One region of the Ferdinandcohnia salidurans genome, then DNA from elsewhere that is predicted to be linked to it. Evidence: riboswitches for the same ligand, from Rfam matches in the RefSeq annotation. Region 1 holds a riboswitch; each other region holds the start of a gene.
What was found. A riboswitch is a leader RNA that binds a small molecule or an ion and turns the genes downstream of it on or off. The one in region 1 is predicted to bind S-adenosylmethionine.
Positions count from the first base shown of each region.

Region 1 (9,986 bases):
GATAAAGTCTGGAAGTTCAACCTCTTGAATCTCTTCCTCTAGAGGTACAGTCACTTCTGTTGTTTCTTTTTCAATACCCGTTATCATAACTGTTCCAACGACAACCACAAACACGATTAGTGTCACAGCACCTACCATTTTACTAGCAACAAACGCTTCTCCAACTCTTTCAACCAAACGTCTTACCGTTTGATTTTTCTCACTAGATGATTGTCTTGCAAATAACTTCCTGAACCCTTCACTTAAGAATTGAAATGTTAATAGCAGCAATGTCAGAGCAAGCGCCGGAAACAATGGAATCCAGACGGCCTTCATAACCTCATATCTGGCAGCTGACAATAGCCCTGGCCAATCAAACAATCCCGTCACAGAGTTATATCCAGAATCCTCATGAAAAGTCCCACCACCTGGAATATAGTCAATCGCATGCTCAATAAAGTATTGAAACAATGCAAGCTGTCCTAGTAGCAATGTCACACGTGCTAAATCGTTAAAAAAGTTGACAACTACACTTTGGGAAACGGATGGCAAATAATGCATGACCGATAACTGAAGGGGAGTACTTCCCACGGTCACACTCGCTTGGACAAATTCTTTCTGCGAAACCTCATATATTTCATGGGATAGAATATAACTAACCCTTCCCACTTCGATAAGTGCGATTAATAGCACCTTCCAATAAACAGCGTTGTCCAGGTCTCCAACTGGGACAATTTCAAGAAGCAAAATCGCCGCAAAAATGGTAGGGATACTCCCAAATAAGGAATACCATCCATTTGACACCATATAGGCAATACCTTTTTTCGTGGAAGCCAAGAATGCCATCGGAATTGCAATAATATACCGAATCAATGTGATGAATACAATAATTTTTATCGTATCCTTTGCACCTAAAACAATCATACTCAAAATATCGCGAGCCTCACGGTCAGTTCCTAACGGATCTTCTTTAGAGGGCGGGAAAGGTGCTCTTCCAATCTCACCACCATCATAAAACCTCATACGGTGTTCGGGAACAGTATCATCAATAAAAGGTAAATGTGGACCAACAAAGCTAATAAATATCATAAATCCGAGTAGAACTAACCCTGTCCAAAGCGACCAATTTTTCATGAACACCCTCCTCCCTAATGACCAGGTTTGACGTACGAGATTATATAAAATACAAAAAGCCAAACAAATACATATTGAAAAATAACCTTTGTGATTTGAGTCCACATATTCCTTTTTTCAATCTCATACTTGTTTTGCCAAATGACAGACACGATTTGTGTGATGAATAGAAGCAGTACGAAACAGAATGAAATTTCAGCTATTAACCCTATTTCAGGAAATTGTGCAAATGGTTGATTCTCCGGTTTCTTTAAATCTAACCTTCTAATTGACACCATCATGCGCCATGCTGCTCCCTTATACTCCATTAACCACTCAACAATGAATAAATTCGAAACCACATAGGTCATGACAACACCAACATGTTGTAAGATCGAACGAAAGCATTTTTTCAAGATATGCTTATGTATAACAAATCGTTGAGACAGTCCCTTTGCGCGAGCATATTGAATATACATCTCTCCATCCTCAGCTGTTAGAGCAGTAAAGGTAATTCTCGCGAAATACATCATTGGATAAAGAGACACTAAAACCCCTGGTAATATGAAGTTAAACCACTGGTCATGTCCAAAAAAATCAATAAATCGAAAGTGAATTAAAATAATCCACTGCAGCACTATAATCATAAAAAAGTCAGGTAGTGAATTGAGGAGGGAGGTTACCCCTGTTCCTAAGAAGTTCAGGGACGTATAACGATTACGATAATCAAAAATTCCCTTTCCGATTCCTAAAGCAATCGCTAGCAAAAAGGCCGTCACAATCACCGTTAAACTTCTCGGAAAATATTCAAGGACGATTTCTTCATAAAGTTCCCCATTTTTTGTTGTTCCTAGACTTCCTTCGGTTTGTACATTGCTTATGAGTTGCCTGATTGTATCCCAACTATCGGAAACAGGAAACATCATTTTTAATGTTGAAAAAAACGTAGACACATTCCCATTCCCTAGAAAAAAGGCAATCCCCAGTACAACAAGCACAAAATAAAGAATTGTAACCAAGTCTCGTCCACTTAACACTCTTAATCTTTTAAGCACTCCAAATCCCCCCTTACCTTAAATTGTTAAAAAATAGGAACTCCCACAAAATCATACCATATATGTAATTTTCAGAAAACACCCGTATTTTTTGACGTATATAGACATAAAAAAGTTGCACAAAAAACAAAAAAACCAGAGGAATCCCCCTGGTCGCAAATTACTCTCTATTATTTTTGAAACAATTCAATCCATTCCCCGTCAGGGCCGTTAAAGAAAACGTATTTAGCCCCACTTGGAAGCGTCGTAATATTTTCATCAACAAATGTAACACCGTGCTCTTTGACTCTCGCAATTTCTTCTTCAACATTCTCAACGGTAAATGCGATATGATGAACCTTTCCTTCTGTTGGAAGGTTTGGATTATAACCAGAGATTAGCTCAATGACCGTCTCGTCTGAATCACTAAAGCCTAGGAAAGCTAGTTTCAAGTTTGGATCGACATGATCCTGTTTTTCTAGCAACTCTAACCCCAATACTCTTGTATAAAACTCAATTGTTGTGTCTAAATCCTTTACTTGTATTCCAACATGTTCTAGTTTTTTAAGCGGCATGTTTTTGCTCTCTCCTTTTACGAATGACTTTTGGTCGATATTTAACGCCGATGTAGGTCACAGCAAGTGCCAAGACCAGCACCCCACCTTTTACAATTTCAAATGCATAGTATGGTAGATTTAGCATGGTTAGCCCATTTAAAAGAACACCGATTAGCGCTGCTCCAAAAAAGGTTCCAAGTGCATTTGGCTTTCCAGCACCAAGCACGGAAAATCCAACAAACACCGCAGCAACAGATTCCATTAACAACGAAGCGCCAGCATCAATTTGTCCTGAACCGACACGCGCTGTAAACAAAATTCCCGCCATTGATGCAAACACACCAGAAACGGTATACGCAATCAACTTTACCTTGTTTGTGTTGATACCTGACAATCTTGCAGCCTCTGCATTTCCGCCTGTCATATATAAAATTCGGCCCCACCGCGTATGATTAAGAATCACATAAGCAAGCAGCACGAAAACGAGCATAAACCAGACCGGAACCGGTAATCCCAGCATCTTCCCTTGCCCAATCCATAAAAATGCTTGGCTGAACTCACCAGGCGCAGTCCCACCACTCGTCAATGGCATATGGTTGTAGATGGAATACCCTTCCGTATAGGTCCGATGTAGACCTGATACGATATACATCATTCCAAGTGTCGCGAGTAGATCCGGTATCCCTATTTTTACAATTAAAAACGTATTTACAAGACCAACCGCAACCCCAACTAATAGCGGTAAAAGCAGGACCACCCAAAGCGGTAACTCATACCAAACCATCAAGGACGCCGTAATCACGACCGACAATGACATCGTTGATCCCACTGATAAATCAAATCCGTCAACAACAAGCGTAAACGTAACCCCTAATGCAAGAAGTGTTACAATTGAGATGGATCGTAAAATATCTGATAGGTTTCCATATGAAAAAAATGCACTGTTCACAGTACTAAAATAGATTAAGATAAAGCCCATTAATAAAATTGCCCCATATTTAAACAGGAAGCTGATGATATTCCCTTTCATGTACGTCATCCTTTCCACCACTAGCATACAAAAGGATTTGATCCTGTGTTGCCTCTTCTCCTGAAAGTTCCTTTACGATTTCTCCATCATACATGACAAGAATCCGGTCTGAAATTCTTATAATCTCATCTATTTCAGAAGAAAAATAAAGAATCCCTTTCCCCTCGTCGGCGAGGGAATAAATAAGTTTGAAAATATCCTGCTTCGCACCGACATCAACCCCTTTTGTCGGCTCATCAAACAAATAGAGACCCGCATTCCGAGAAACCCATTTTCCTATCGCAACCTTTTGCTGGTTTCCTCCACTTAAATGCTCAGCCAGAGTTTCCGTATCGTTTGTTTTAATTCCCAGCAATTCAATAATGGAGCCTGCATAGCTTTTTTCAGCCTTCCGGTTCATAACTAAAAACGGTGAGAATTTTTTCAGATTGGCAAAGGATAGATTCGTAGAGATGGACTCATGAATAAACAATCCTTCCTTACGGCGCTCCTCTGAAATAAGCGCAAAACCCGCCTCAATTGCTTGTTGTGAATGAGTAAAATGATGCGATTTCCCCTTCACGATCACATCACCCTGTTCGTAAGGACGAAGGCCAAACAATGTTTTCGCAAGCTCTGTTTTTCCAGCGCCAACTAACCCAACAACCCCAACGATTTCCCCTTCAGAAACCGTAAACGAAACATCGGTAAGCTTTTCCCCATCATCAAGCCCGTTTACCTCTAAAAGAAGATCTCCCTTCACAGGTTTTCGTTTCGAAGACTGTTCTGTAAAAGTACTACCAAGCATCGTCTCAACAACCGTTTTCGGAGTCACCTCTTTTGTTGAAAAAGTGGTAATCGTCCTGCCATCACGCATAATCGTTAACCTGTCGCAGATTTCAAACACCTCTGGTAATCGGTGCGAGATAAAAACGCAACCGACTCCTTTTTCCTTCAGTGTTTTTACAATATTGAAAAGGTACTTTGTTTCCTCAATCGATAATGGTGCTGTTGGCTCGTCAAAAATGATAACCTTCGCTTCATGTGCGAGAGCTCTTGCAATCAACACCAACTGTTTTTCGGCAAGCGATAACTCTAATGCCTGTTTTGTCATGGGTATATCCGTGACATTCAAGAGCTTTAGAATCGAGGCTGCTTGTTCACGAAGCTTTCTTTTATTGATGAACAAGCTTTTTTCAGTTGAAAAGGTATCGAGTAAAATATTTTCAGCAACCGTTAGCTGAGGTACAATCGCCGTGTCGACCTCTTGATAGACAATGTGAATGCCTGATGCTTTTGCATCCTTCGGAGAACGAATCTCAATTGTTTTGTCTTCAAGGGTAATCACCCCTGTATCTAGCTCATACGCTCCTGATAGAATTTTCATCAGCGTGCTTTTTCCAGCGCCATTTGCCCCTAGCAACGCGTGAACCTCGCCCCTTTGTAACTCAAAAGAAGCATTCTCAAGTGCAATCACATTACCAAAACTTTTTGTAATTTCCTTCATTTCGAGTAAAGGCATCTACATATCCTCCTTTACAGAGGACCTCGGGAGGCCCTCTTTTTTACTCTCCAGCTTCAAGCTTTTTCAGCTCATCTGTGTAACCTTGTTCGCTTTTACCCCAGCCCTCAATATATTGGTCAAGCTCTGCAGTTGTAATTTTTTCTTCAGGAAGTGCATCCTTTGTTACGAAAACTGGCTCTAGTTTTACTCGTTCTGGTGTTTCATCACCATTTAGTTTTTGGTAGGCAAAACGAACTTGAATACGTCCGATATCTTTTGGATCAACCGCTGCAGATGCAACCCATGGGCTGTTTTCTGCCTGAATCATTTGTAAATCTTCATCACTCATGTCAATTCCATACACTTTAATATCTGTACGGCCTGCTTGTTCAATTGCACGAACAGCACCTTTTGCAAATTCATCCCACGCTGCCCACACTGCTGTAATTTGGCCTTCTTCAGGATATTGCTTTAATAGAGCTTCCATCTGTGCTTGTGTATCAAGTGCAGTGTTAGCAGTTGCTGCACCAAATGTTGCGATTTCTTTTATGCCAGAATTGTTGTCAAGAAACTCTTGATAGGCGATTTGGCGTCTTTCCATTGGAGCAAAGCCAGCCACCCAAATTTTTACGATATTTGCTTCACCGCCAGCATCTTCCGCTAATTTCTCTAGTGTCATTTGAGCCATTTGCTGGTCGCCTTGTTCAAGAACAGTAACTCCATCAACTTCTACTTCCGCATCAAACACTACAACTGGAATACCTTTTTCAACTGCTTTTTGTATAGAGCTTTGTAGGGCTTCCTTTGTTCCATGGTCAACTAAAATCGCATCAAAGCCTTGGTTTACCGCTGCATCAACGTTTGACGCCATTTTTGCTAGGTCTCCCTCAGATGTAAAAACAGTTGTTTCACCCGCGAATTTTTTCACTTGCTCTTCAACGCCTTCAATGTATTGAGCAGAAAAAGTTCCTAAGTTTTGTTGCATAATTAAAGCGATTTTTTTGTTTGCTAATGGATGATCAGAGTTTTTTACTTCTGTACTATCTGTTTTCGTCGTTTCCTCTGCTACTTTTGGTTGGCAACCAACCAATACTGCGATAATTAGTAACGCTGTGAATAATAATTTTGTTAATTTCATTGTTTTTCTCCCCTTTTTTTGTGTTTGTCATTCTATTTTTTAAATCTACTTTTACAGATTAAAAGCCATCACTCTCCTGTTTTTATGAGGCCATTTTTAACAAAAATAAAAGCCCCTTTCTCATCAGAAAGAGGCTTGAAGCATACAAAAGTCTTCGCACCTCTTATCTACCAGAAAGAAAAATCCTTCTGTTGGAATTAGCACCGTGCCTTACGGGTTATACCCGGCGATAAAAAACTCGCCCCATCTCACAATGGTATTACGGTCGGTTGCTGGGCGTCATAGGGCCAAATCCCTCAGCCTACTCTTGATAAGAGAAAATACAGCATATATTCAATTTACGCCTTGGCGTAATTGCGCCCGATTTTTCGAGCTTGCTCGAAATTTCCTTTGAAAAATCGAGGCATCCGCCGGAGGCTAACTTCATTCAACCGGGATATTAATCCCGGCTGAATGAAGTTCGATTAACTTACTTGACGAGAATCATATCACGCCCAAAAACAAAATTCAATATTTTTATTATAAAAAATATTTTAATAGTGGAAATATTTTTCGGCTAAAAAATTATGGGTAAAACGCAATTGCATCCGCACAACTCCATTTTTCCACACAAAAAAACCAGGAGAACCGTCCCCCTGGTCTTATAATGCTTTTTCGTTCCGATCAAGGACACGCACATAATTTTGCTCAAATAACGGCATTTCTTCCCCCGTTAGTTGGGAAGCGAAAATGTGCTCACTTTCTTTTTTTAGTGTTTGAAGCAGCAACAGCATGACAGTTTGTACTGTAAGGTTTGGGTCAACTAACTCCGCCAAGGAAGCCATTGTTTCTGGCTTTACATCTGGGTAAACAAATTTCGTCTCCGCACCTTGCAGGCCTATATCATAAAATTGACGAATAATGTCTGCTCGTTCTGCCCCACTTCCAGTCACACCTAAATAAATTTGTACTGCTACTCCATTACGTAAGCGGCGCTGAGAAATCCCCGCAAATTTTTTCCCATCTATACTTAAATCATAGCTTCCTGGGCAATATGATCCAATGATTTCTCGTGCAACGATATCGACTTCATAGCCCTCAAACATTTTTCGAATGAGTTCAAGCATTGTATCATAGCCGCGGTTGATATCAATCCCTTTTTCAGTCTCAGGAAAAATGAGTGAAATGTTCAACACTCCCTCATCTAATACCACTGCTAGTCCACCTGAATTCCTGACAATCGCGCGGTAGCCCAATGATTCAAGAAACTTAACCCCTTCATCCAAGAAAGGCAATTTTGTATCCTGAATACCCAGAACGATGGTTTGATGATGAACCCAGGTCCGTGCTGTAGCTGGTGATTCCCCTTTACCCACAAACGCACAAAGAGTGTCATCTATCGCAAATGATTGTAGTGCATCAAATTGATAGCCTAGACTAGATTGATCAATAATCCGCCAACTAGGCTGATATAAAAGACTTTCGGTCATAAGGCATACTCCTATAATATCAAATGCGCCATGGCGTATTTGCGCCCAGATTTTTTCGAGCTTGCTCGAAAAGTTTCCATTGAAAATCTGTGGCATCCGCCGGAGGCTTTAACTTTATTCAGTCAGAGTTTGAACGCCGACTGAATTGTATACTCTGTTTGCATTCATCCCCCACTTATAGAAGTAGGAGACTTCTGAATGAATAAAGTTAAAATACTAGATTAACGATGAGGGTCTTAAAAGAAATAAACCCCAAAAAACCAGGCTATGCCTGGTTCCTATACCGTCCTATTTTACCCTTAATTTACGTATTTAGCTACCTCATGACGTGAGGTTTTGTTCATTTTAAAGGCAATCATTTGATTGATTTTTTTCGTTACGGCCTCAACTGTTGTATCTAACGTAATGGCGAATTCTTTAAATAATATTTTTTGAATATAAAGAAGTAGTCGGCGGTCATGTTCCGACAATTTTTTATCGTTCATTTCGAGTTCATGCTTTTTACATAGCAATGTATTAAGTACTCTTGAAATTTCTTGTCTATCTCCAGACGAAGCGATCCCAGAATAAGCTTTTTGACGTTCCGAACTATTATCAATCCACTGAATTCCTGGTAGCTTAAAGGATTCTAAGAGTTCCTCTGATTCACTTTTATCAATGATTCCTTGCATTAAAATCCGGTCATTATCCACTGGGTTTTGGATTATCAACGAGTTATCGTCAATTGGGTGCATTATATAATAAGTCCGAGTCATACCACCATATGTTTTTTCACATATATCATCTATTTGGCAAATACCCACGTTCGAATAAATCACTAGATCACCTATGTTAAACATGTATCATGCTCCTATCCAATGGATTGTCAACTTAGTTGACTTTATTTAATCATACACCATAATCCAAAAAATATCAACTTGGTTGACAAAATAAACCCTCGGTCTAATTTCGTCAACTTAGTTGACAGTACCTATTAATTTTTGTATAGTAATGGCGATTATAAAATCGGGAGTGGAATTTATGGACCCTGTACTTCAACATTTAGATTTAATCGACCTCTTAAGTGAGAGACATGGTCAACTTCGAGGGATTGCTGAAAAACTATGGAACGAGTCTAGCGACATTGCGATTTCAAATTCAGAATGGTATATCATGTCGCGTATCTATAAAAGACAAACAACGATTGCGATTGTTTCTAAAAATGTCGATATAACGAGGCAAGCTACTCATAAATTTATTAAAAACTTAAAAGCAAAAGGGCTAGTCAACGTAATGGATGGTGAAAACAATAAAAAGGAAAAACGAATCGAATTAACACCCCTTGGCGAAGAGTGCTATGAGAAAAATGAGGAACTAAAAGCAACGATTGAAAAGCAAATCATAGAAAAAGTCGGGGAAGAACAAATAGTGTTACTAAAAAATGTATTAAAAAAGGATTGGGAAATTGAACATTAATTTACTGTCACTGTTTCAGAAATACTGTCACTAATGGTTATTTACTGTCACTAGCAAAAAGACACCCACCCATAAAAAATGGCCATGTCCTAAAGACATGGCCATTTCTCATTCTTACAACGCTTGCGCTGCTGTGATTAAAGCTAGCTTATAAACATCCTCTGAGTTACATCCGCGTGAAAGGTCGTTTACTGGCTGATTTAAGCCTTGTAAAATTGGACCAACCGCTTCAAAGTTTCCGAGTCGCTGTGCGATTTTATACCCAATATTACCCGCTTCAAGACTTGGGAAAACAAATACATTCGCGTCTCCCTTGATGATGGAATCCGGTGCTTTTTTCTTTGCAACAGATGGAACAAATGCCGCATCAAATTGGAATTCTCCGTCCAATACTAAGGCAGGATTCATTTCTTTTGCAATTTTGACAGCTTCCACTACCTTTTCTGTTTCAGGTGATTTTGCAGAACCTTTTGTTGAGAAGCTTAACATCGCTACTCTTGGTTCAATATCAAACATATCAGCTGTATTGGCACTCTCGATGGCAATCTCTGCTAAGTCCTGGCTATCTGGTGCAATATTAATCGCACAATCGGCAAATACATACTTCTCATCGTCACGAACCATGATAAACACACCAGACGTCTTTTTCACACCTTGCTTGGTTTTAATGATTTGAAGGGCAGGGCGAACCGTGTCTGCAGTCGAGTGTGCTGCACCACTAACTAGCC
Region 1 covers NZ_JBHUEK010000025.1:567,814-577,799, forward strand. Annotated here, with positions in the region: gene ACFSFW_RS17115 (hypothetical protein) at 1-1,113, opposite strand, end outside; gene ACFSFW_RS17120 (ABC transporter permease subunit) at 1,128-2,147, opposite strand; gene ACFSFW_RS17125 (VOC family protein) at 2,318-2,701, opposite strand; gene ACFSFW_RS17130 (ABC transporter permease) at 2,691-3,713, opposite strand; gene ACFSFW_RS17135 (sugar ABC transporter ATP-binding protein) at 3,682-5,214, opposite strand; gene ACFSFW_RS17140 (sugar ABC transporter substrate-binding protein) at 5,258-6,334, opposite strand; SAM riboswitch class I at 6,495-6,651, opposite strand; gene lipL (octanoyl-[GcvH]:protein N-octanoyltransferase) at 6,976-7,803, opposite strand; gene ACFSFW_RS17150 (CarD family transcriptional regulator) at 8,103-8,642, opposite strand; gene ACFSFW_RS17155 (MarR family winged helix-turn-helix transcriptional regulator) at 8,824-9,258, shown strand; gene pta (phosphate acetyltransferase) at 9,373-9,986, opposite strand, start outside.

Region 2 (9,986 bases), on a different contig from region 1:
GAGAGAACCACGAAATGGTGAAAAAACAACTTATAATGGAAAAGGCGCTAGAGCTTTTCGCAAAGCAAGGTTTTGAGGCAACATCCGTACAACAAATAACTGATCAGTGTGGGATTTCAAAGGGAGCTTTCTACCTCTCCTTTAAGTCAAAGGATGAATTAATCATCGCCCTAATCGACCAGTTTATGGAGCAAATTTTTTCTGATATTGACCACTTAGTCAGAAACAAAAAAGATACAGAAAATCTTCTGTTTGAATATTATTATGTAAGTTTCCAGTCATTTAAAGAACACTCACATTTTGCGAATATCTTAATGAAAGAGTATACTCAGTCTCTTAACGAAAAATTAATTCTTAAAATGCATTATTATGACAAACTAGGTAATACAGTGATCCTCATGATGATTGACCGCATTTATGGAGAAAAAGCGGAACATATAAAATACGACCTACTCTATTGTATAAAAGGTTTTATGAGAATGTATTCGGAGCTCTTTTTGTATCAGCTTGTTCCATTGGATATTGACCTCCTTTGTCAGTCCCTAGTGGAAAAAACAGATTTATTAGCTCACGGCATGACCCTTCCTTTTCTAAAAAAAGAGCTTATGGAATCTTCCACGCAGGGTGAGGTCACGAAGGAACAAATGATTTCGTTAATTGAGGAGAAAGTAAAAGAAATGGAGGATTCCATTGAAAAGGAATCTCTGTTGCTATTGCAAGAACAGGTGGATGAACGAACATATAGCCCTGCGATTATTAACGGGCTCTTGGAAAACATCCGGAACCTTCCACATTGTAAATGGATCGCTCATTTACTAAGCACCCATTTTGAGAAACAATGAATTTTTCGCTTTCATCAAAAAACACGACAGGATGCTGAGCATTCTGTCGTGTTTCGTTTCTATTATCTTATTTGGCCATTTCCGGTCATTAAGAATTTTACTGTAGTTAGTGCTGGTAGTCCCATTGGTCCACGTGCATGAAGCTTTTGCGTTGAAATGCCAATCTCCGCTCCAAACCCTAAGGCTCCACCATCTGTAAATCGGGTTGAAGCATTATGATAAAGAGAAGATGCATCGACAAGTTTCATGAATACATCTGCTACTTCTTGATTTTCTGTAATAATCGCTTCTGAGTGCTTTGTCCCGTACTGTTCAATATGGTCAATGGCTTCGTGCACATCTTCAACAATTTTCATCGCAATATGCAAACTTAAGTATTCATTTGCCCAATCTTCTTCACCTGCTAGGATAGCGTTCGGGATAATTGATAATGCCTGTTCATCGCCATGCACTGTAATAGAATGTTCCTGTAATGTTTTCACAAGGGCATCCTTATGCTTTAGCAACCAATCCTTATGGATAAGGACTGTTTCCGCAGCATTGCAAACAGCCGGTCGATCCGTTTTTGCATTCACAAGGATAGGCAACGCCTTATTGACATCAGCTTCAGCGTCAATATAGACATGGCAGTTTCCAACACCTGTTTCAAGTACAGGAACTGTCGCCTGTTTAACAACCGTTTGAATCAAAGAGGCCCCGCCGCGTGGAATAAGCACATCAATATATTCCTTCATCGTAAAAAGCTGTCCTGTAGCTTTTCGATCCGTACTTGCAATAAATTGAACAGCTTCCCTTGGTATCATCGTATGCTCTAGCGCATATTGAATCACCTCAACGATTGCTTTATTTGTGTGAATCGCTGATGAGCCACCTTTTAAAATAATTGCATTTCCGGATTTCAACGCAAGCCCAGTTGCATCAACCGTTACATTTGGTCGTGCCTCATAAATCATTCCAATAACGCCCAAAGGTACGGTTACTTTTTTCACCTGTAGGCCGTTTTCTAATGTCCAATCTGAGATGACTTGGTCTGTTGGGTCCTCCAAAGCAGCAACTTGGCGAAGTCCCTCTGCAAAATCAAAAATACGTTCCTTTGAAAGGGTTAGCCGATCCATGAATGCTGGCGTGTATCCGGCGTCTTCCCCTTTTTGTAAATCAACCTTATTTGCTTCTAAAATGGTTTCAAAGCTTGCTTCCAAATGTTCAGCTAATATATATAATGCCCTGTTTTTATCGTCAGTTGATAGAATACCTACTTGTTTAGCCGCTTTTTTTGCTTCACGGGCTTGATTTCTAATATCTACATTTTCTTTTACTAAAGTCACCTAATTCCTCCTTTTAAACTCCTATTGTGATTGGTGCATCAATATGGCAAACAAAATCTCCCATTTCCATGATGACAGTGGAATCGATTACTTGATCTCTTTGAGACTGTAGCATCCGTCCTAAATCCTCTGAAGAGATTTTCACCAAACCTCTGGCTATTTCTTCTTCATCCGAGCCCACTACACGAACAACAGCACCTTTTTCAAACCTACCTTCGACCTGAAGAATTTCCTTTAGCCGTAGGCTCTTTCTGTTCTTTACAATTCTCTCTGTTGCATCGGCATTTATGATTATTTCTCCCTTGGACCCCGAGTGAAAGGCAATCCACTTTTTCTTTTGATTAAGTATTGTCACAGATTTTTTACAATCAAAATACGTACCCGTCGCCTTTTCTTCCACGGCATCCACGATTATATTTCCTTTGTTTGCATTTCCTAAGAAGGTGGAAATCCCAGAAGCCATCGCAATCTTCACGGCTTCAATTTTAGATTTCATGCCACCTGTACCAACAGCACTTCCAGATCCACCCGCAGCATTCTCGATTTCATCCGTAATTTCAGACACTCGCTCAATCAGCTTAGCATCCTCATGTGAAGTCGGGTTTTTATCATATAAACCATCTATATCAGATAAAATGACCAGTTGGTCGGCATCCACTAATCCAGCAACTTTAGCCGCCAATGTATCATTATCACCAAAGTTCAAACGCTCTGTCGAAAGCGTATCATTTTCATTAACGATTGGAATAATTCCCCGCTCTAATAAAACGTTCAACGTGTTGCGGACGTTTTGATAACGTGATTCATCCAAAAAGTCGCTTCTTAAAATTAAAATTTGCGAAGCCACATAGCCGTGCGATAAAAAGAGGTGGGAATACGATTCCATTAATAATCCTTGACCAATCGATGCAGCTGCTTGTTTTTCCGGCAATGAATCTGGGCGTTTAAGACAGCCAAGCTTTCTATATCCAGCAGCGACTGCCCCTGATGATACAAGGACAACCTCGTGCCCTGCATCCTTCAGCTCGGCAATTTCATTCGTCAGTTTTTCTAGTTTTATCTTACTAATTTCTCCGTGACGACTCGTTAACGAGCTACTTCCGACCTTAATAACAACTCTTTTTTCTATGGACATCCGATCAATCCTTATCTGTTTTTGTTTTTGATTGCCGGACGATAATACTTTTACAAGCGCTTATCGCCCGTAAAAGGGTTATATGCTTATGTTAAACAGCTTGAACTTTTTTCTCATTAGCTCCTTCAAGCTGTGAACTGATTTCTTGGGAACGCTTTGCTGCATGTTTAATAGCTTGTGAGATCGCCTTACCGCCACCATTTTTATCTAAGGCTGCTAAACCTGCAGCTGTGGTTCCATTTGGGGAAGTCACATTTTCTCGTAATGTGGTCGGTGTCTCATTCTGTTGCTGAATCATTTTTGCTGCCCCGACAATCGTTTGAGCAATAATATCTCTTGTCACATTTTCCTGTAATCCTGCTTTTCTCACTGTTGCTTCCATATGTTCCATTAGGTAATAAATATAGGCAGGTCCACTACCCGCTACTCCTGTAAACACATCCATTTGCTCCTCTGGAATTTCGTAAACTTCACCAATTGATTCGAGTAGGTCTTTTGCTAGTAACATATTTTCAGTAGTAGTCGTGGAACCAGCTGAAATTGCTGTTGCAGACTCTCCAATCATGCTAGATGTATTCGGCATCACCCGAATCACCTGTTGCCCCGCTGGTAAATGCTGCTCCATGTAGGTTGTGGTAATACCCGCTAAAACGGATAAAACGAGTTGGTGCGGTTGAAGTGAATCTTTGATGGACTGTAATGCAACTTCTGCATCCTTAGGTTTCATTGCGAGGACGATCATATCGATATTTCGTAGGTTTAGATGTTGGCTTGTTAAACCATTAATTTTATAATTTTCTTCAAGCTGTTGTAGTCTTGCAGTATTCGAACGATTGGTAACAAAAATCTGGTTCGAAGGGACTTTTCCAGCTGCAACAATTCCTGAAATCATTGCCTCTGCCATTGATCCTGCCCCTATAAAAGCGATTGTTTTTTCATGTAACATCAAATGTCTCCCTTGTGGTAAAAATTTTAACAACGTATTTATCGTAACATCTTTAAAACCATTATCAAGGGTATCTCGGAAAGTCATATGCATATGATTCAATTAGCGAGTGTAAACGCTACCAAAGTAAGCTAATCACATCAAACCACCTTCTATCCGCTCAAAACACGCCTGAGCCAATAATTTGCCAGTTAGTGGGACAAAGGGACAGGTCCCTCGTCCCAAAATGTTACAAACTACTACTAAAACCGACAAAAAGGACAGGTCCACCGCCTTTGCTTACTTTTCAAATAACAAATGAACCTATTCTTTTCCTAGAATTTAATGATGAAAATGACCTTCATTTATATCTTTAATGCCCGCTGCAATAAGAACTGCTAATTTAATTCGTGCCTTCTTGCTGTCATAATCACTAGCTAATAGGACTCCCGCATTTTGTAAGGACCAAGCACTTCCCGGGAAGTCATAAACCATCTTTACCTCCCCTTCCTCAGCACTTGTTGTAAGAAGTACATATATCCCTTTTTCAACTGCCCTTTTTACACTATCAAGGATATAAGGCGGTGCATGACCTCTACCAGGGGCTTCTACAATAATTCCTTTAGCCCCATGATCAGTAGCACAATCTATAAACTTACCATCTGAACCAAGCGAGGTTTTTACAAGCTCAACAGTAGGTAATGAGGTTTTCAAAGTATATGTTTCCCGTTTTACTGGTTTTTGGTAGATAAATATTGTATCTTGATCCACAATTCCTAGGTAACCAAAGCCAAAAGACGTAAATCCATCAACGTTTGAAGCATGTTTTTTCTTGATGTATCGCCCTGAAAAGACCCTCTCATTAAATAAAGCAACCGTTCCAAGACCCCTACATTCTGGATATGCAGCTAATAGAATGGATTGGCGCAAGTTAACAAAAGCATCCGTTCCATTCACTTGAGGTCCCCGCTGTGAACCAGTGATCACAACTGGCCTTTCGTCAGCGATAACTAAATCCAAGAAATATGCCGTTTCTTCTAATGTATCCGTCCCATGAGTGACTACGACTCCATCTACATCTGAGCTTTCAAAGACCTCTTCAATCTTTTCCTTCAAAGTAATTAAATGACCAAACGTCATATGATTACTAGGTATCTGAAAGACAGATATCACATCAACATCTATATATGAAGGGAGATCACACATTTCAGATAGTTCTTCACCAGACATCACACCAGCTGTTAACAGCCCCGTTTCTGGATTTCGTTTACTGGCAATTGTCCCACCTGTACTTAACATAATGATTTTTTTCTTATCCACGGTTACCCTCCTCAATCTAAAACAACCATTAGAAGCTTTTAATTTAATAGTATAACTCGCCACCACTTGTTTCAATAGTTTGAATTAAAAGAAATTACCATCACTTTAAGCCATATTGGACAAATTCCTTCTATTCAATAGTGGTAAACTAAAACTAGAGGTGATAGATAAATGGAGAGCCAACCATACATTAACCAATTATTTATTGGCAAACCCAAAACAATGGGTGACCCAAATGCGAAAAAGCTTATGGATAAAGAATGGACAAGTGGTATTTTTAAAGAACCCATTCATAATCCGGTAATGCTTGGTAAAGAGAGTTTAACCGGGGATGGTCAAGCTGATTTAAAAAATCACGGCGGACCTGAAAAAGCCGTTCTGGCCTATGCAGCAACTCATTATGAAAAATGGCAAAGTGAATTGAATCATGATCAAATTGTCGCAGGAGCAATGGGAGAAAACTTCTCTATTGTGGGTCTTGATGAATCCAATGTTTGCATCGGGGATATTTATGAGGTAGGAGAGGCTTTGGTTCAAGTTTCACAACCACGTCAGCCGTGCTGGAAGCCTGCTCGTCGCTTTAAAATACTAGATTTTGCATTACGGATTCAAAATAGCGGACGAACCGGATGGTATTTCCGCGTTGTCAAAGAAGGCATTGTTAAAGAGCAGGATAAAATCAAGTTAATAGAACGCCCATACCCTGAATGGACCATTGCTCGTTGCAATGAAGTCATGCATGAAAAGAATGAGGATATGAAGGCAACTGCGCAACTTGCAGACTGCAAATACCTTGCAGCGAATTGGAAAGAAACACTAGCAAAACGACTAAAAGGTGAATCAAAATCAATCGAAAACCGTGTTTACGGACCGAATATTTAGATTTGCCGGAACTTGAAAAATTTTTGTCTAATCTGTAACAGGTTAAACGGTTAAATTGGACTGAATATATTTGTTTAGCATGAAGGACAAAACAGATTGGCATTGAGGATAAAGTGGCCTTCATTGCCTCGATGAAGACCACTTCTACCGAGAATCGAAGATAAAATGTCCTTCATTACATCTATGAAGACCTATTCAACCCAGTATGGTGAACTAAACGCCCTTCATTAGACCCAATGTTCTTCTCATTCTAGCGACTTCAAAATTATGATTTTATTAATCGAATTGATTTAAGGTCTTTAACACAGGAGACACCAGATAAAGCGATGGAAACCTTTGTATCTTGAACAAAGTTGCCAATCACCTTCTCTACACCTTTCTGTCCTGCAGCCGCAAGTCCATACACAAACGGTCTACCAATAAAGACCGCCTCTGCTCCTAACGCAAGTGCCTTAACAATGTCAGAACCGCGTCGAATTCCACTATCAAATAAGACGGGAATTTCACCCTTTATCTCTTCCACTATAAGTGGTAATGCATCAATGGCAGCAATCACACCATCAAGCTGCCTACCTCCATGGTTGGAAACAATAACTCCATCCACACCATTTTCAACCGCAAGTCTAGCATCATCCGTACTAAGAATTCCCTTTAATAAAATTGGCAATGAGGTCCGTTCCTTTAATTCAACGACATGAGTCCAGTTAAGTGAAGGATGATGAATATTATCTAAGATTCCCTGAATAATAGACTCTGAATCTTGACTATCTAGGGAAGATAAGAATACCGAATCTTGTTCATAATTGGCTTTCCCTACACCCTGCCTTAATGGTGAAAAACGATTCTTCATATCTTCTTCTCTCCAGCCCATCATAACCGTATCAACTGTTAGAACAATTGCCTCGTAACCCGCCTCCTCAGCTCGTTTTACCATATTAAAGGAAACCTCTTTGTTGTTCGACCAATAGAGTTGAAACCATTTCGGGCTATTACCAGATACCTCCGCTACCTCTTCAATTGAATAGCTAGAAACGGTGCTTTGGACAAAAGGCACTTGATAAGCAGCGGCCGCTTTTGATACAGCTAATTCTGCCTCTTCATGTGCCAATTTTAGCATTCCAACTGGGGCCAGCAAAAAAGGATGAGGGTATGTTTTCCCGAACAAGGTGATGCTTGTATCGATATTTGATACATCTCGTAAAACCCTCGGTACAATGGAATACTTGGCAAATGATTCTTGATTTTCCCGTAAGGTTACTTCCCCACCTGCTCCTGAACGAACATACCCAAATCCTCCAACAGACATTTTCTTTTTCGCTTCCTGCTCCAATTCTTCATAGGAGACTGGAAAATATTCATCTTTCACAATATTCTCTATGTACGCATCTTTCACTTTTGATATATTCATTGTATAAAGCCTTCTTTCCATATTTATTGTAATTAACCTACTACTTAAAAATGAGGTAGTCAATTGAATTTTTGACAATTTAGAAAAAAAAGATTGACTTACCTTTTAAACAAGTTTAATATCAAAATAATAAATTTCATAACAATCTCTTATTAAGAGCGGCTGAGGGACTGGCCCTGTGAAGCCCGGCAACCATTCATGTTTTACTTAGACATGAACAGGTGCTAAATCCTGCAAAATACATTGTATTTTGAAAAATGAGAGAGGTACTACTTCTAAAGTAAATCCACGCCTCTCTTTATGAGAGGTTTTTTTATTTTCTGGTAAATCACTTAAAAGAATGGAGGGATGGAGTATATGTCAATACAAACAGTAAAAGGAGCACCCGGTCATTTTAGAATTGGCGAAGGGAGCCTTAAGGAATTAGAAATCCTTTTATCTGAGCTAAAGGTTCAAAAAATTCATATAGTATGCGGTAAGAAGGCCTGGAATGCAGTATCCACCTATTTACCGGAGATAATAACCAATTTACCTATGTCAAGTTTTACCTTCATTGAGGGTCACTGTACCTTAGAAAGTGTAGAAAGTATTTCTAATCATCTATCAGTAAACTCAGTTGATGCAGTTATTGGTATCGGAGGCGGAACTGCACTAGACACTGCGAAGGCTTCAGCAATTAATGCAGGTATAAAATCAATATTGATTCCAAGTATTGCATCTACATGTGCGGCATGGACTCCACTTAGTGTGTTTTATGACCAAAATGGAGTTTTTACACACTACACTGAATTCCCTCTTGCCAATACCTTAGTACTTATTGAGCCTGCTGTTATTGCCTTAGCTCCAGTAAAGTACCTACGAGCAGGAATTGGTGATACACTAGCGAAGTATTACGAAGCAGAGGCATTATTGTCTGCGTTTTTCAAAAATCAAGAGCTACCGGTTTGGCTAAAGGTTTCAAAGTTCTCAGCATCTATTTGCAGAGATGTTCTACTACAGGATGCAACAGTGGCTATCCAATCTGCCTCTAAAGGAAGTGTCTCTGATGAACTGGTTAGAGTGATTGAGGCCATTATTATGACTGGTGGTATGGTCGGTGGTTTCGGTGGAAAGGCAGGAAGAGTAGCAGGAGCACATTCCATTCATAATGGCCTTACTGAAGCAAACCAAGCCAGAAACTTTTTACATGGTGAGCTTGTTGCATATGGAACTCTGGTCCAGTTAGCTCTAGAAAATAAAGAGCAAGAGCTTTTAAGACTATCAAGCTATTATCATGAATGGGGACTTCCAGTAAATTTAAAAGACTTAAATATTGATCCAGAAAACAAAACTCTTTTGGAAGCGATAATTAAAAAAGCAACTCTCCCACAAGAGTCTATCCATTTTATGGATATCAATATTTCAGAAGATGCACTCTTATCAGCCATACGTAACGTGGAAGATCTTACTTTCACAAAAATTGATTAAACCTACATATTACAGATATATGAAAAAATCTAAATCTGATTAAATATGAATATACAACGAAAAGAGGAAAAAACATGAAAAAGTGGTTGTTAGCTAGTATACTTGTTTTAATTATTTCGACTCTTGCAGCTTGTGGTGGAAGCAGCGAGTCTAGTGGTTCAAAGGACGAAAAAGCAGAAGGTTTATATAGTGATGAAAAGCTAGTTATTGGAGTAACAGCTGGTCCTCACGAACAAATCCTTGAAAAAGTAAAAGAGCTTGCTGAAAAAGAAGACCTAAATATCGAAATCAAAGTCTTTACTGACTATGTGATGCCGAATATTGCTTTAGACGAAAAAGAGCTTGATTTAAATATTTTCCAAACGGAGCCATACTTCAACGCATTTAAAGAAGACCGAAAATTAGACCTTGTCAAATCATTTGACACTGTATCATTCCCAATGGGAGTTTATTCATTAAAGGTAAAGGATATTGCGGAGCTAAAAGATGGCGCTAAAATTGGTTTACCTAGTGACCCTACAAACAGCGGACGTGCACTATTACTATTTGAAAAAGCTGGTCTGATTAAATTAAATCCAGATACTGGTCTTAACTCAACTGTTAAGGATATTGAGGAAAACAAAAATAATTATGAGTTCATTGAACTTGACTCTGCACAAATTGCACGTCAACTAGATGAGCT
Region 2 covers NZ_JBHUEK010000033.1:3,666-13,651, reverse strand. Annotated here, with positions in the region: gene ACFSFW_RS22065 (TetR/AcrR family transcriptional regulator) at 15-842, shown strand; gene ACFSFW_RS22060 (glutamate-5-semialdehyde dehydrogenase) at 905-2,167, opposite strand; gene proB (glutamate 5-kinase) at 2,181-3,302, opposite strand; gene proC (pyrroline-5-carboxylate reductase) at 3,394-4,248, opposite strand; gene ACFSFW_RS22045 (asparaginase) at 4,570-5,547, opposite strand; gene ACFSFW_RS22040 (MOSC domain-containing protein) at 5,719-6,429, shown strand; gene ACFSFW_RS22035 (alpha-hydroxy acid oxidase) at 6,695-7,837, opposite strand; SAM riboswitch class I at 7,984-8,101, shown strand; gene ACFSFW_RS22030 (iron-containing alcohol dehydrogenase family protein) at 8,195-9,304, shown strand; gene ACFSFW_RS22025 (MetQ/NlpA family ABC transporter substrate-binding protein) at 9,379-9,986, shown strand, end outside.
Region 2: it holds a riboswitch for S-adenosylmethionine, as region 1 does, so the genes downstream of both, ACFSFW_RS22030 (iron-containing alcohol dehydrogenase family protein) here and ACFSFW_RS17140 (sugar ABC transporter substrate-binding protein) in region 1, are expected to answer to the same signal.

Region 3 (9,986 bases), on a different contig from region 1:
TTATTTTTGTTGCATTTGTAAATCTGCTAATTGGAAGTGCATCAGCAAAGTGGGCGATTCTTGCTCCAATCTTTGTACCGATGTTTATGTATTTGGATTACCACCCGGCCTTTACACAAGCCATTTACCGCGTGGGAGATTCGATTACAAATCCTATTACCCCAATGCTTCCATATCTGGTACTATTATTATCTTTTGCGAAAAAATACGATAAAAATATTGGGTTAGGAACATTGATTTCTGGATTGTTTCCATACACGGTATTCTTCGGTATATTCTGGATCATAATTGCAGTGATTTGGTACCTAATCGGTGTTCCAGTTGGACCACAGGGACCGATTCATCTATAGAGGGACAGATTACGAGATTAAGATTTTTTACGTAAAAGATTCAGGAAATAAAAATATAGGCTGACAATTTAAATAAAGCAATGTAACATGTGAAACAGAGAATCTCATATTAGAGATTTTCTGTTTCATTTAGTTTTAGGACATTTTGTGCCTGTTCTTTTGCCACATAGGGGAAGAGGGCGGGACTATAAATAGGAGTAGGGATATGAAGGCAAAGTTTATTTTTATAGGAGTAATGCTGATTTTTGGTAGTATTGGGTTGTTTGTGAAGAATATTGATCTTTCTTCGAGCGAAATGGCTTTATTTCGGGGGACAATTGGAAGTTTGTTTTTAATTGGTGCCAGTTTTCTAGTAAAGCAAAAGTTTTCATTGAAAATGTCAAAACGGAATCTTATCTTACTGCTTTTATCCGGGGCAGCGTTGGGCTTCAACTGGATTTTTCTATTCGAATCTTATCGATATACAACTATTTCGAATGCTACACTAAGCTATTATTTTGCCCCAGTGTTTGTTATGATTTTGGCACCGCTATTATTGAAAGAAAAATGGACTTGGATGAAGGGAACTAGCATTGTATTCGCCTTTGTAGGTTTGCTTTTAGTTGTTAATCCAGGTGCTGAAACATCGGCAGGAACATACAACCATCCTGTAGGCATTTTGAATGGCTTACTCGCTGCAGCTTTTTACGCAAGTATGATTCTAATCAACAAGTTTATCAAAGGCCTATCAGATTTTGAAACTACCATTATGCAGCTTTCAATGGCTTCGATTGTACTGTTTCCATACGTTTTAGCTACGCAAAGCCTGAATTACTCAGGACTTGGTCTACAGTCAATCAGTCTATTACTAATGGTTGGGATCATTCACACAGGGGTTGCGTACCTATTATATTTTTCAGCAATAAAAAAATTAAAAGGTCAAACGATTGCCGTATTAAGCTATATTGACCCCATTTCCGCTGTAATCATGGCTGCCATTATCTTAAATGAAAGTATGAACCTCATACAAATAGTCGGTGGCATCTTAATCTTGGGATCTACTTTTATAAGTGAGATTAATTGGAAAAACACTAAAAAGTCGTAGAGCGTAAGAAGTACACAACAAGTCGATACCAAAGGTTTATTTGGAAAATTACTATTGACAAATTTTACATTTGAGCGTAAAGTTTAATTCATAATTTAATATTTCGAATTTTCTTATCCAGAGAGGTGGAGGGACTGGCCCTTTGAAGCCTCGGCAACAGACTTTTTTAAGTACTGTGCCAATTCCAGTAGCAACAAGCTAGAAGATAAGAAGAGCGGGACTTCATATGTCTATCCAACCCTCTTCTTATTTGCAAGAAGAGGGTTTTTTGTGTGGGACGGAGGGACAGGTCCCTTGTCCCAAAATTAAAAGGTAGGAGAGGTTTTAAAATGACAAAAACGTTAGTAAAGGCTCCATTTCGTGCAGACCATGTAGGAAGTTTATTACGTCCAGAAGTAATTCATCAGGCAAGAAAAGATTTTCAAACTGGAGCAATTTCAGCACACGAACTTCATGATATTGAAACAGAAGAAATTAAAAAGATTGTAGATAAACAAATTGAAATTGGCTTACATGCCGTTACAGATGGCGAGTTCCGCCGGAGATTTTGGCACACAGATTTCTTAGAGCATTTGAATGGAGTAGAGGGCTATGTTCCGAACCATGGCTTTAAGTTCAAGGAAGAAGAGACCGAGAGATACGACGTGCGAGTTATTGGGAAAATTTCCTTTAATCCTGAGCACCCACATGTTAAAGATTTCATTGAATTTAAAGAAATCGTGGGTGACCGTGCGATTGCAAAGCAAACCATTCCAAGTCCGAATCAATTGTTTAATGCTGGAATCCGTAACAAGGAAATCTATCCTGATCTTGAGGAATATGCGAATGATATTATTCAAACATATCGAGATGCCATTAAAGCCTTTTATGAGGCAGGCTGCCGCTATTTACAACTAGACGATGTTTACATAGCAGGTCTCAATGCACCGGAGATCCCTTTTAATGATAGTGGTTCAACACGTGAAGAATTAATCGAATTAGCGTTAAGAGTGGCTAATGGCGTATTAGAGGGAAAGCCGGAAGATTTAACAATTACGACCCACCTTTGTCGTGGAAATTACCGTTCTAACTGGGCATTCGAAGGAAGCTATGCAAAAATTGCTCCTACTCTTTTTGCGAAAGAAAAAGTGGATGGCTTTTTCTTAGAGTATGATGACGATCGTTCGGGGGACTTCACTCCATTAGAGTATATCCCAAATAATGGCCCTCGCGTTGTTCTTGGTGTATTTACATCAAAGCGTGGAGAATTAGAATCTAAAGAGAATATTATCGCACGTGTAAAAGAAGCATCACAATTTGTACCACTTGAAAATTTGTGTATCAGCCCGCAATGTGGTTTTGCTTCGACGCACCACGGAAATATTTTAACTGAAGAAGAGCAATGGGCGAAATTGAAATACATTGTAGATATCTCAAAAGAAATTTGGGGATAAAGGAAACAAGGACGGGGCTCTCGTCCAACTGCATTAGCAGGTGTGACGGTGTACCTGTTCCTTTTACAGGATAAAACCAAGTAATCAGACGCGAATACTTTTTTTATGAAGGCATGGAGGATACTAAAATGTATTGTATGGATTTAACAGGAAAAGTAGCTATTGTAACTGGCGGTGCCCAAGGTATCGGAAAAGCGATTGTGGACGCATTTTTAGAGTGTGGGGCTAAAGTAGCTGTAGTGGATAGAGAATTTAATGCGGAAAATTCCAATGAAAAGTTAGTTTACTTCCAGGCAGACGTTACAATAGCCGCACAGGTTGAAAAAGCGGTTCAAGAAGTAATGGAGCATTTTGGGCGTTTAGATATTTTAGTGAATAACGCCGGAATTTCAAAAATGGATTACTCCGTAGATATAAAAGAAGAAGACTGGGACCTTGTGATGGACGTGAACGCAAAAGGAGTATACCTGTTCAGTAAAGCCGTCGCAAGAATCCTGAAAAAGCAAGGGCAAGGTGGAAAGATTATCAACATATCCTCGCAAGCGGGTAAAAATGGGTACCGATTAATGGGAAGTTATGTTGCTTCCAAACATGCTGTATTAGGCTTTACAAAAACAATGGCAATTGAATTGGCTCAAGATGGAATCAATGTGAACGCGGTTTGTCCTGGCATCGTAGAAACTGACATGAAGCGTAAGGAAAGAGTAATAGGCGGTGAGTTAAGAGGGCTTAATGCTGAGCTAATAAGGCAGGAGGACTGTTCTCAGGTTCCGCTAGGTAGAACGGCTGAACCTAAAGATATCGCAAATGTTGTTGTGTTTTTAGCCTCAACATACTCGGATTATATGACGGGGCAAGGGATAAATGTTACGGGTGGAATGACGATGCACTGATTTCATCTTTTAAAATGAAAGGAGTTGGTAGAAATGGAAGATGTAAAAAAAGGAAGCTTCTCTGCGTTGTTTCCATTATTAATTTTTGTCTTATTATTTGTCGGCACTGGAGCTATTTCCGGTGATTTTTCAAATATGCCATTAAATGTTGCGATTATTATTGCTTCTGCCATTGCATTAATAATGAATAAAAAGGAAAAATTATCAACGAAAATTGATATATTTACAAAAGGTGCTGGTCACCCCAACATTATGCTGTTGGCGGTTATCTTTATTTTAGCTGGTGCATTTGCTGAAACTGCAAAAGGCATGGGGGCAGTTGAGTCTACCGTAAATATGGGGTTAACTTTTATTCCTAGTAATCTATTAATGGTCGGATTATTTGTTGTCGGTTGTTTCATTTCTCTATCGATGGGGACATCAATGGGAACGGTTGCCGCACTTGCTCCAATTGGTATTGGCATTGCAGAACAAACTGGGATACCGCTGGCTTTAGCAATGGGAACGGTCATTGGTGGGGCGATGTTTGGAGATAACCTCTCGATGATATCTGATACTACCATCGCAGCGGTACGAACACAGCAAACGAAAATGAGTGACAAATTTAAAACTAACTTTCTGATTGTGTTACCTGCCGTTATCGTATCTGCAATCATTCTTTGGTTCGTTACTGCTGGTAATAGTGTTGAAACTTTAGGAGATTACTCATATGAGTTTATTAAAGTAGTTCCATACCTAGCCGTCCTAATTGTTGCTTTACTGGGAGTGAATGTCTTAATTGTTCTTCTAGGTGGGACCATTTTTGCAGGGATTATTGGTTTAGTTGATGGTTCTTACACCTTGACTGGATTTATAAAAGCTGTTTCCCAAGGTGTTATTAATATGGAGGATTTAGCCATTGTTGCGATTTTAATCGGAGGTATGATTGGCATTATCCAGCATAACGGTGGTATCCAATGGCTTCTAAACTTTGTAACGAGTAAAATTAAAACGAAAAAAGGGGCAGAGTTTGGAATTGCTGGATTGGTTAGTGTCACAGATTTAGCTACTGCTAACAACACAATTTCTATTATTATCACTGGTCCATTGGCAAAGAATATTGCTGATGAATACCAAATTGATCCACGAAAATCTGCAAGTATTCTTGATATATTTTCGAGTAGCTGGCAAGGGCTTGTTCCATATGGAGGACAAATGCTTGTCGCATCAGGGTTGGCGGCAATTTCGCCATTAAGCATTTTGGCATATTCCTATTATCCAATTGCAATTTTAATATGTGGTATTATTGCCATTCTAATTGGATTTCCAAGATTTGAACGAAATAAAGGTAAAAAAATAAAGGCTGCATAACAAATCCTGAAAAGGTAAAAAGCGATTACCATTTGAGAGTGGTATTCGCTTTTTCTATAAAGATGGTTATTTAATTATTCCATCAATTATCCCGTATTCCTTTGCTTCTTCTGCACTCATAAAATAGTCCCGATCAGTATCCTTTGCTACCTTCTCAACTGGTTGACCTGTGCGTTCTGAAATGATTTGATTGGTATGTTCTCGAAGCTTAAGGATGCGTTTTGCGGAAATTTCAATCTCAGTTGCTTGGCCGCGCACCCCACCTAACGGCTGATGGATCATGATTTCACTATTTGGGAGGGCAAATCTTTTTCCTTTTGTTCCGGCTAGCAAAAGCATGGCACCAAAGGATGCAGCCATACCTGTACAAATGGTCCTAATATCTGGTTTAATATATTGCATCGTATCAAAAATGGCAAAACCAGCAGAAGTAGAGCCACCGGGACTGTTAATATAAAGGGAAATATCTTTATCGGGATCATCAGCTGCTAAAAATAATAGCTGTGCAACTATACTATTGGCAACAGAATCATTTATTTCGTCACCAATCAAAATAATCCGATCTTTTAATAACCTCGAGTAAATATCATACGATCGTTCCCCACGACTGGATTGTTCAATTACATATGGTATCGAATTCAAATTATTTTCCTCCTTATTCGCTTGCATCTTATTATGCAGCCATAGCCATAGAGACAGTGCTTGAAGGAAATTTGTAGGATCGTGATTTTTGCATAGAACAAGTTGGATTTGTGTTTTTCGATAAAGAATGGATAGAAGGTATCGTCCTGATTAATATGGATGGATCTTGCTTGTTTAAAGATTCATATAGTACTTTTTGAATCTGCTCACGATCTTCCTCTGTCCAATATTGCTCGATAAGTGGAATTTCTTCTTTCTTCTCCATTTTCTGTTTTGCACGATACATGGCGGCTTTCACAGCAGTCTCATTTGTGTTTAATAGTTCAGCTATTTCAAGTAGTTGAAACTGAAACCCTTCTTTTAAAACAAAAATGACAGCTTGCTTCGGTGTTAGCTTACTCATAAGCTGTTGTACAGCCTCGAAGCGTTTCTCCATTTGCAGGGATTCATCATATCCATCATCAGTAATAGCTTCAAGAGACTCTTTGCTTCGTTTTCGCACTGTGTCTATCCATACATTTCGGGCTATTTTATTCAAGAGTGCTTTAGAGATTGTAGGCTGGTGCCTATAATGCTTCCAAGCCTTAATCAAGGATTCCTGCACGAGATCTTCTCCATCCCAGCTGTTTTGGGATATAAACTGGCAATATCGTCGGAGCAGCGGATAGAGATCATGAAGTTGTTCCTCAGTAAAAAATTCCTTCTGTTCTCTAAAGTCCTCTGAACCATTCCAAAGCTTACTATGCAAAACAATCACTCCTTCAGCGCGTCTCTATTTTATAAACGAATAAAAGGGTATGAAAAGATACGGGGGTAAAAAATATTTTCAAGGTTTACTTAGTTTCCATTATATGCAAAGTAAAAGCTCTCGAACAAGAAACGATTAGTAGGGTTTGTTATAATATACAAAAAGGACAAAAGGTGACCTTTCAATGTTACAAAAACTTTCTGCCGAAAAGCATTGGCAACCATACAAGGGTCCATTTACAATCACAAGAATTCAGCCTGGCGATATTTTAGAGGAGAATAAAGATTTTGCGTTCGGCTCGTTAAGTATTATCGACCATGCTGTGATGAAAAAAGGATTAACGATAAAGATGCATGAGCATGTCAACGATGAGATTTTGAGTTATGTATGGCGTGGTACAATGCATCATAAGGATTCAACTGGGATAGAGGTTCCGATAACGACTGGGCACTTAATGATGATGAATGCGGGTCGGAGCTTTTGGCATGAGGAAAAAGTGAAAAATGATCAAGTCGAAATGCTCCAAATTTTTGTTCGACCCTATGAATCCGATCTCGAACCAACGATTCAATTTCATGAAAAGCCCATTCGAAACCGTGATTGGTATCTCATGGTAGGACCTGAAGAAAGTAAAGCGCCACTGAAGGTTCGACAAAATGTCTATATTCTTGATGCGCATTTGAGGCAAGGGGATCAGTTAGAAATACCTGTTTACCAAGGCTTATCACCATTTTTATATGTTGTAGATGGTGAGCTTACTGTTGGGGATTTTCAGATTAAAAAAAAGGAAGCTGTTACAGATTTAGAGGAGCCTCTACCTTCAATAACTGGAGTAGCGGATACAACAGCTGTACTATTCTATGTCGACATGAATGCACCAGTGTCGATGGAGGGAACGATCAGTGGGAAATGGGCATATTAGTGGGACGAGGGGTCCCTCGTCCCATATTTCTTACTGGGACAGTGTACCTGTCCCTATGTCCCATTATTTTTTCACAAAGTATTTTTCGCCGAGGAGTTCTTTTTCTTCAAACGTGCCTGGCTTTAATTGGTTCTCAATGAATGCTTGAAGTGCAGAAGGTTCCAAATCGTACATCACTTCAATTTCTTTTGCAAAAAGAATTTCTTTTTCAAGCAAGTCAGATAGTGCAGGTTGCTGCTTTGCTTGCGGTGCATCTTCGCCTGTTATTTTCGATAGTCCGGAAACGTAATAATCCAATGGACGGCTACCTACAATTTTAACGCCTTTGTTTTCTTCATTTACCATAATTATTGTTGGAAAGCCTCTGGCACCAAGTTTCGCTGCAAGAGCAAAGTCTTCGTTTAATAATTGTTGGCCAACTTCAGATTCTGCTTCTTTTACAATGGCTTCTCCATCTAAACCTAAATGATTGACATTTTCAATCATCACAGATTTTTCAGCGATGTTGTTATTGAAGGCAAATAATTCTTCCCTTGCATGGCGGAGATATTCATTTGCTTTGTCATCACCGTGATTCTTTTGAATGACTTTATACACACGAGACGGTGGGAAGGAAGATTGAACGGGATTGTCAATCATCAATGATCCATCGATTGGCATACGTGAATATTCCCCAACTTCTCTCCAATGGCCAGCAACATCTGCAGGACCATGAATTCCGTTTGCTGGATCAACAGGCCCGCCATGCCATTTTTCAAGTAATCCACCTAAGACGGTGTGGAAATTGAAATAATGTCCATACTGCTCTTTGAAACGACGGAAAGTTGGTTCAAGCGCCCAGCAATGTGAGCAGATAGGATCTGTCACATAATACAAATCAATCGTTTTCTTTGGTTGGTTAAAATCAATTACTTCCATGTCATCGTCTCCTGCTACACCACAAACACCAGTTTCCAAATCACACATTAAATTATTATTGTTTGTCATAAGAATTCCCTCACTTTAGTTTTTTGGGTCAAGGGGACAGGTCCCTCGTCCCACCATATTTTTCCTGGGACAAGTAACCCCGTCCCATTTTGTTTGCTTTGTACTTTCAGTTTAGTGGATAATGGAAAGTATATATACCAATAGAAGACTTGATTTGTCGGATATCCAACACATCGCCAAAATTGTTGGAAAAGTGGGAGGGGGAGAATGAAATGACACAAGAAAAAACAGACCCGCGAGTCTTACGTACGCGAAAATTAATTATGGATTCATTCATTGAGCTTTCAGGAAAAAAGGAATTTAAAGACATTACGATAAAAGACATCACTACGGAAGCCATGATTAATCGGGCAACCTTTTATTATCATTTTGAGGATATTTATGACTTGTTGGAAAAGGTTTTATCAGAAGTCTTGCTCATAAATTTAAATAGTGAGTCCTATCAACAAAGTGAATTAAATGAAGAAACATTTAGCATCATTTTTAAAGCAATCACTAATTTTCAGTTGTCATTATCAAATCGCTGCCACCGTGGTTATGAGGATACGATTGCCCGTATTATCCGGGACCAACTTGAAGTCATTTTTTATAAAATGTTAAAGAAACAGCATCCTACAGATGACGAAAATACCTTGAAAATTACATCAGTCATGTTGAGTTGGGGAATGTACGGGGCTTCTGTAGAGTGGAGAAGAAATCCGGATAATGTCAGCCCAGAGGAAATGATCAAATCAGCAGTACCTTATCTAAAATACGGAATTCATTTAAGGAAAGTGAAATAGGCACGGCGTAAAATTTTATAAAACGTTGGGTGTATATTTTTAATTTTTATTGCAAAACCTAATATTACTAAAATTAAGGGGCGATAAATATGAATGGATTACAACGTTTAGCTCTAGCTTTAGTAATTATTGGTGCAATAAATTGGGGACTTATTGGTTTCTTCCAATTTGACTTGGTTGCTGCAATCTTTGGAGGCCAAGATTCGATTTTGTCTAGGATTATCTACAGTTTAGTGGGGTTAGCTGGCTTATACAGTCTTATGCTCCTCTTTAAACCTGACAGAGAAACTGTCCCTGAGACTAGTAGAACCTAAGCAATCAGGTTGAAGTAAACTCTCGATAAAAAAGGTCAAGCCCAAGGGTTTGACCTTTTTTACGTTTCTGTAAAGAAGTCTTTTTTATTTATCGGATAGATTGGAAAATGGGTTCCATATCTTGTCTTGACAGTTTTTATACAGACAACGAGCCTAACTCAATGAGGAGGAATTAAAATGAAGAGAATTTTTGCGGATGTGATTCAGTTTCGGGGAAGTCATTATGATTTTGGTTTTATGCAGGGTGAGCTTCTGAGGGATTCATTTTTGGTAAAGAATCGGGAGCAACAGTGGAAGCTGAGAAAACCACAATTTAAAATTGATATCGATGAGACGAAACAGGTATTTGAGGATTTGGCCCCTTTTATTTGGGAGGAATTTTTAGGGCTGCAGGATGCTTTGAAGTGGTCATTGGATAAGGTCTTGATGGAATTTGGAGGCTACAGGGTCAATATCCGACCATCAGGCTGCTCTATATTAG
Region 3 covers NZ_JBHUEK010000026.1:2,678-12,663, forward strand. Annotated here, with positions in the region: gene ACFSFW_RS18215 (AbgT family transporter) at 1-350, shown strand, start outside; gene ACFSFW_RS18220 (DMT family transporter) at 556-1,434, shown strand; SAM riboswitch class I at 1,545-1,646, shown strand; gene ACFSFW_RS18225 (5-methyltetrahydropteroyltriglutamate--homocysteine S-methyltransferase) at 1,764-2,867, shown strand; gene ACFSFW_RS18230 (SDR family NAD(P)-dependent oxidoreductase) at 2,996-3,760, shown strand; gene ACFSFW_RS18235 (Na+/H+ antiporter NhaC family protein) at 3,794-5,110, shown strand; gene clpP (ATP-dependent Clp endopeptidase proteolytic subunit ClpP) at 5,177-5,779, opposite strand; gene ACFSFW_RS18245 (sigma-70 family RNA polymerase sigma factor) at 5,784-6,500, opposite strand; gene ACFSFW_RS18250 (pirin family protein) at 6,685-7,422, shown strand; gene ACFSFW_RS18255 (DsbA family protein) at 7,486-8,409, opposite strand; gene ACFSFW_RS18260 (TetR/AcrR family transcriptional regulator) at 8,622-9,191, shown strand; gene ACFSFW_RS18265 (DUF378 domain-containing protein) at 9,281-9,505, shown strand; gene ACFSFW_RS18270 (C45 family autoproteolytic acyltransferase/hydrolase) at 9,683-9,986, shown strand, end outside.
Region 3: it holds a riboswitch for S-adenosylmethionine, as region 1 does, so the genes downstream of both, ACFSFW_RS18225 (5-methyltetrahydropteroyltriglutamate--homocysteine S-methyltransferase) here and ACFSFW_RS17140 (sugar ABC transporter substrate-binding protein) in region 1, are expected to answer to the same signal.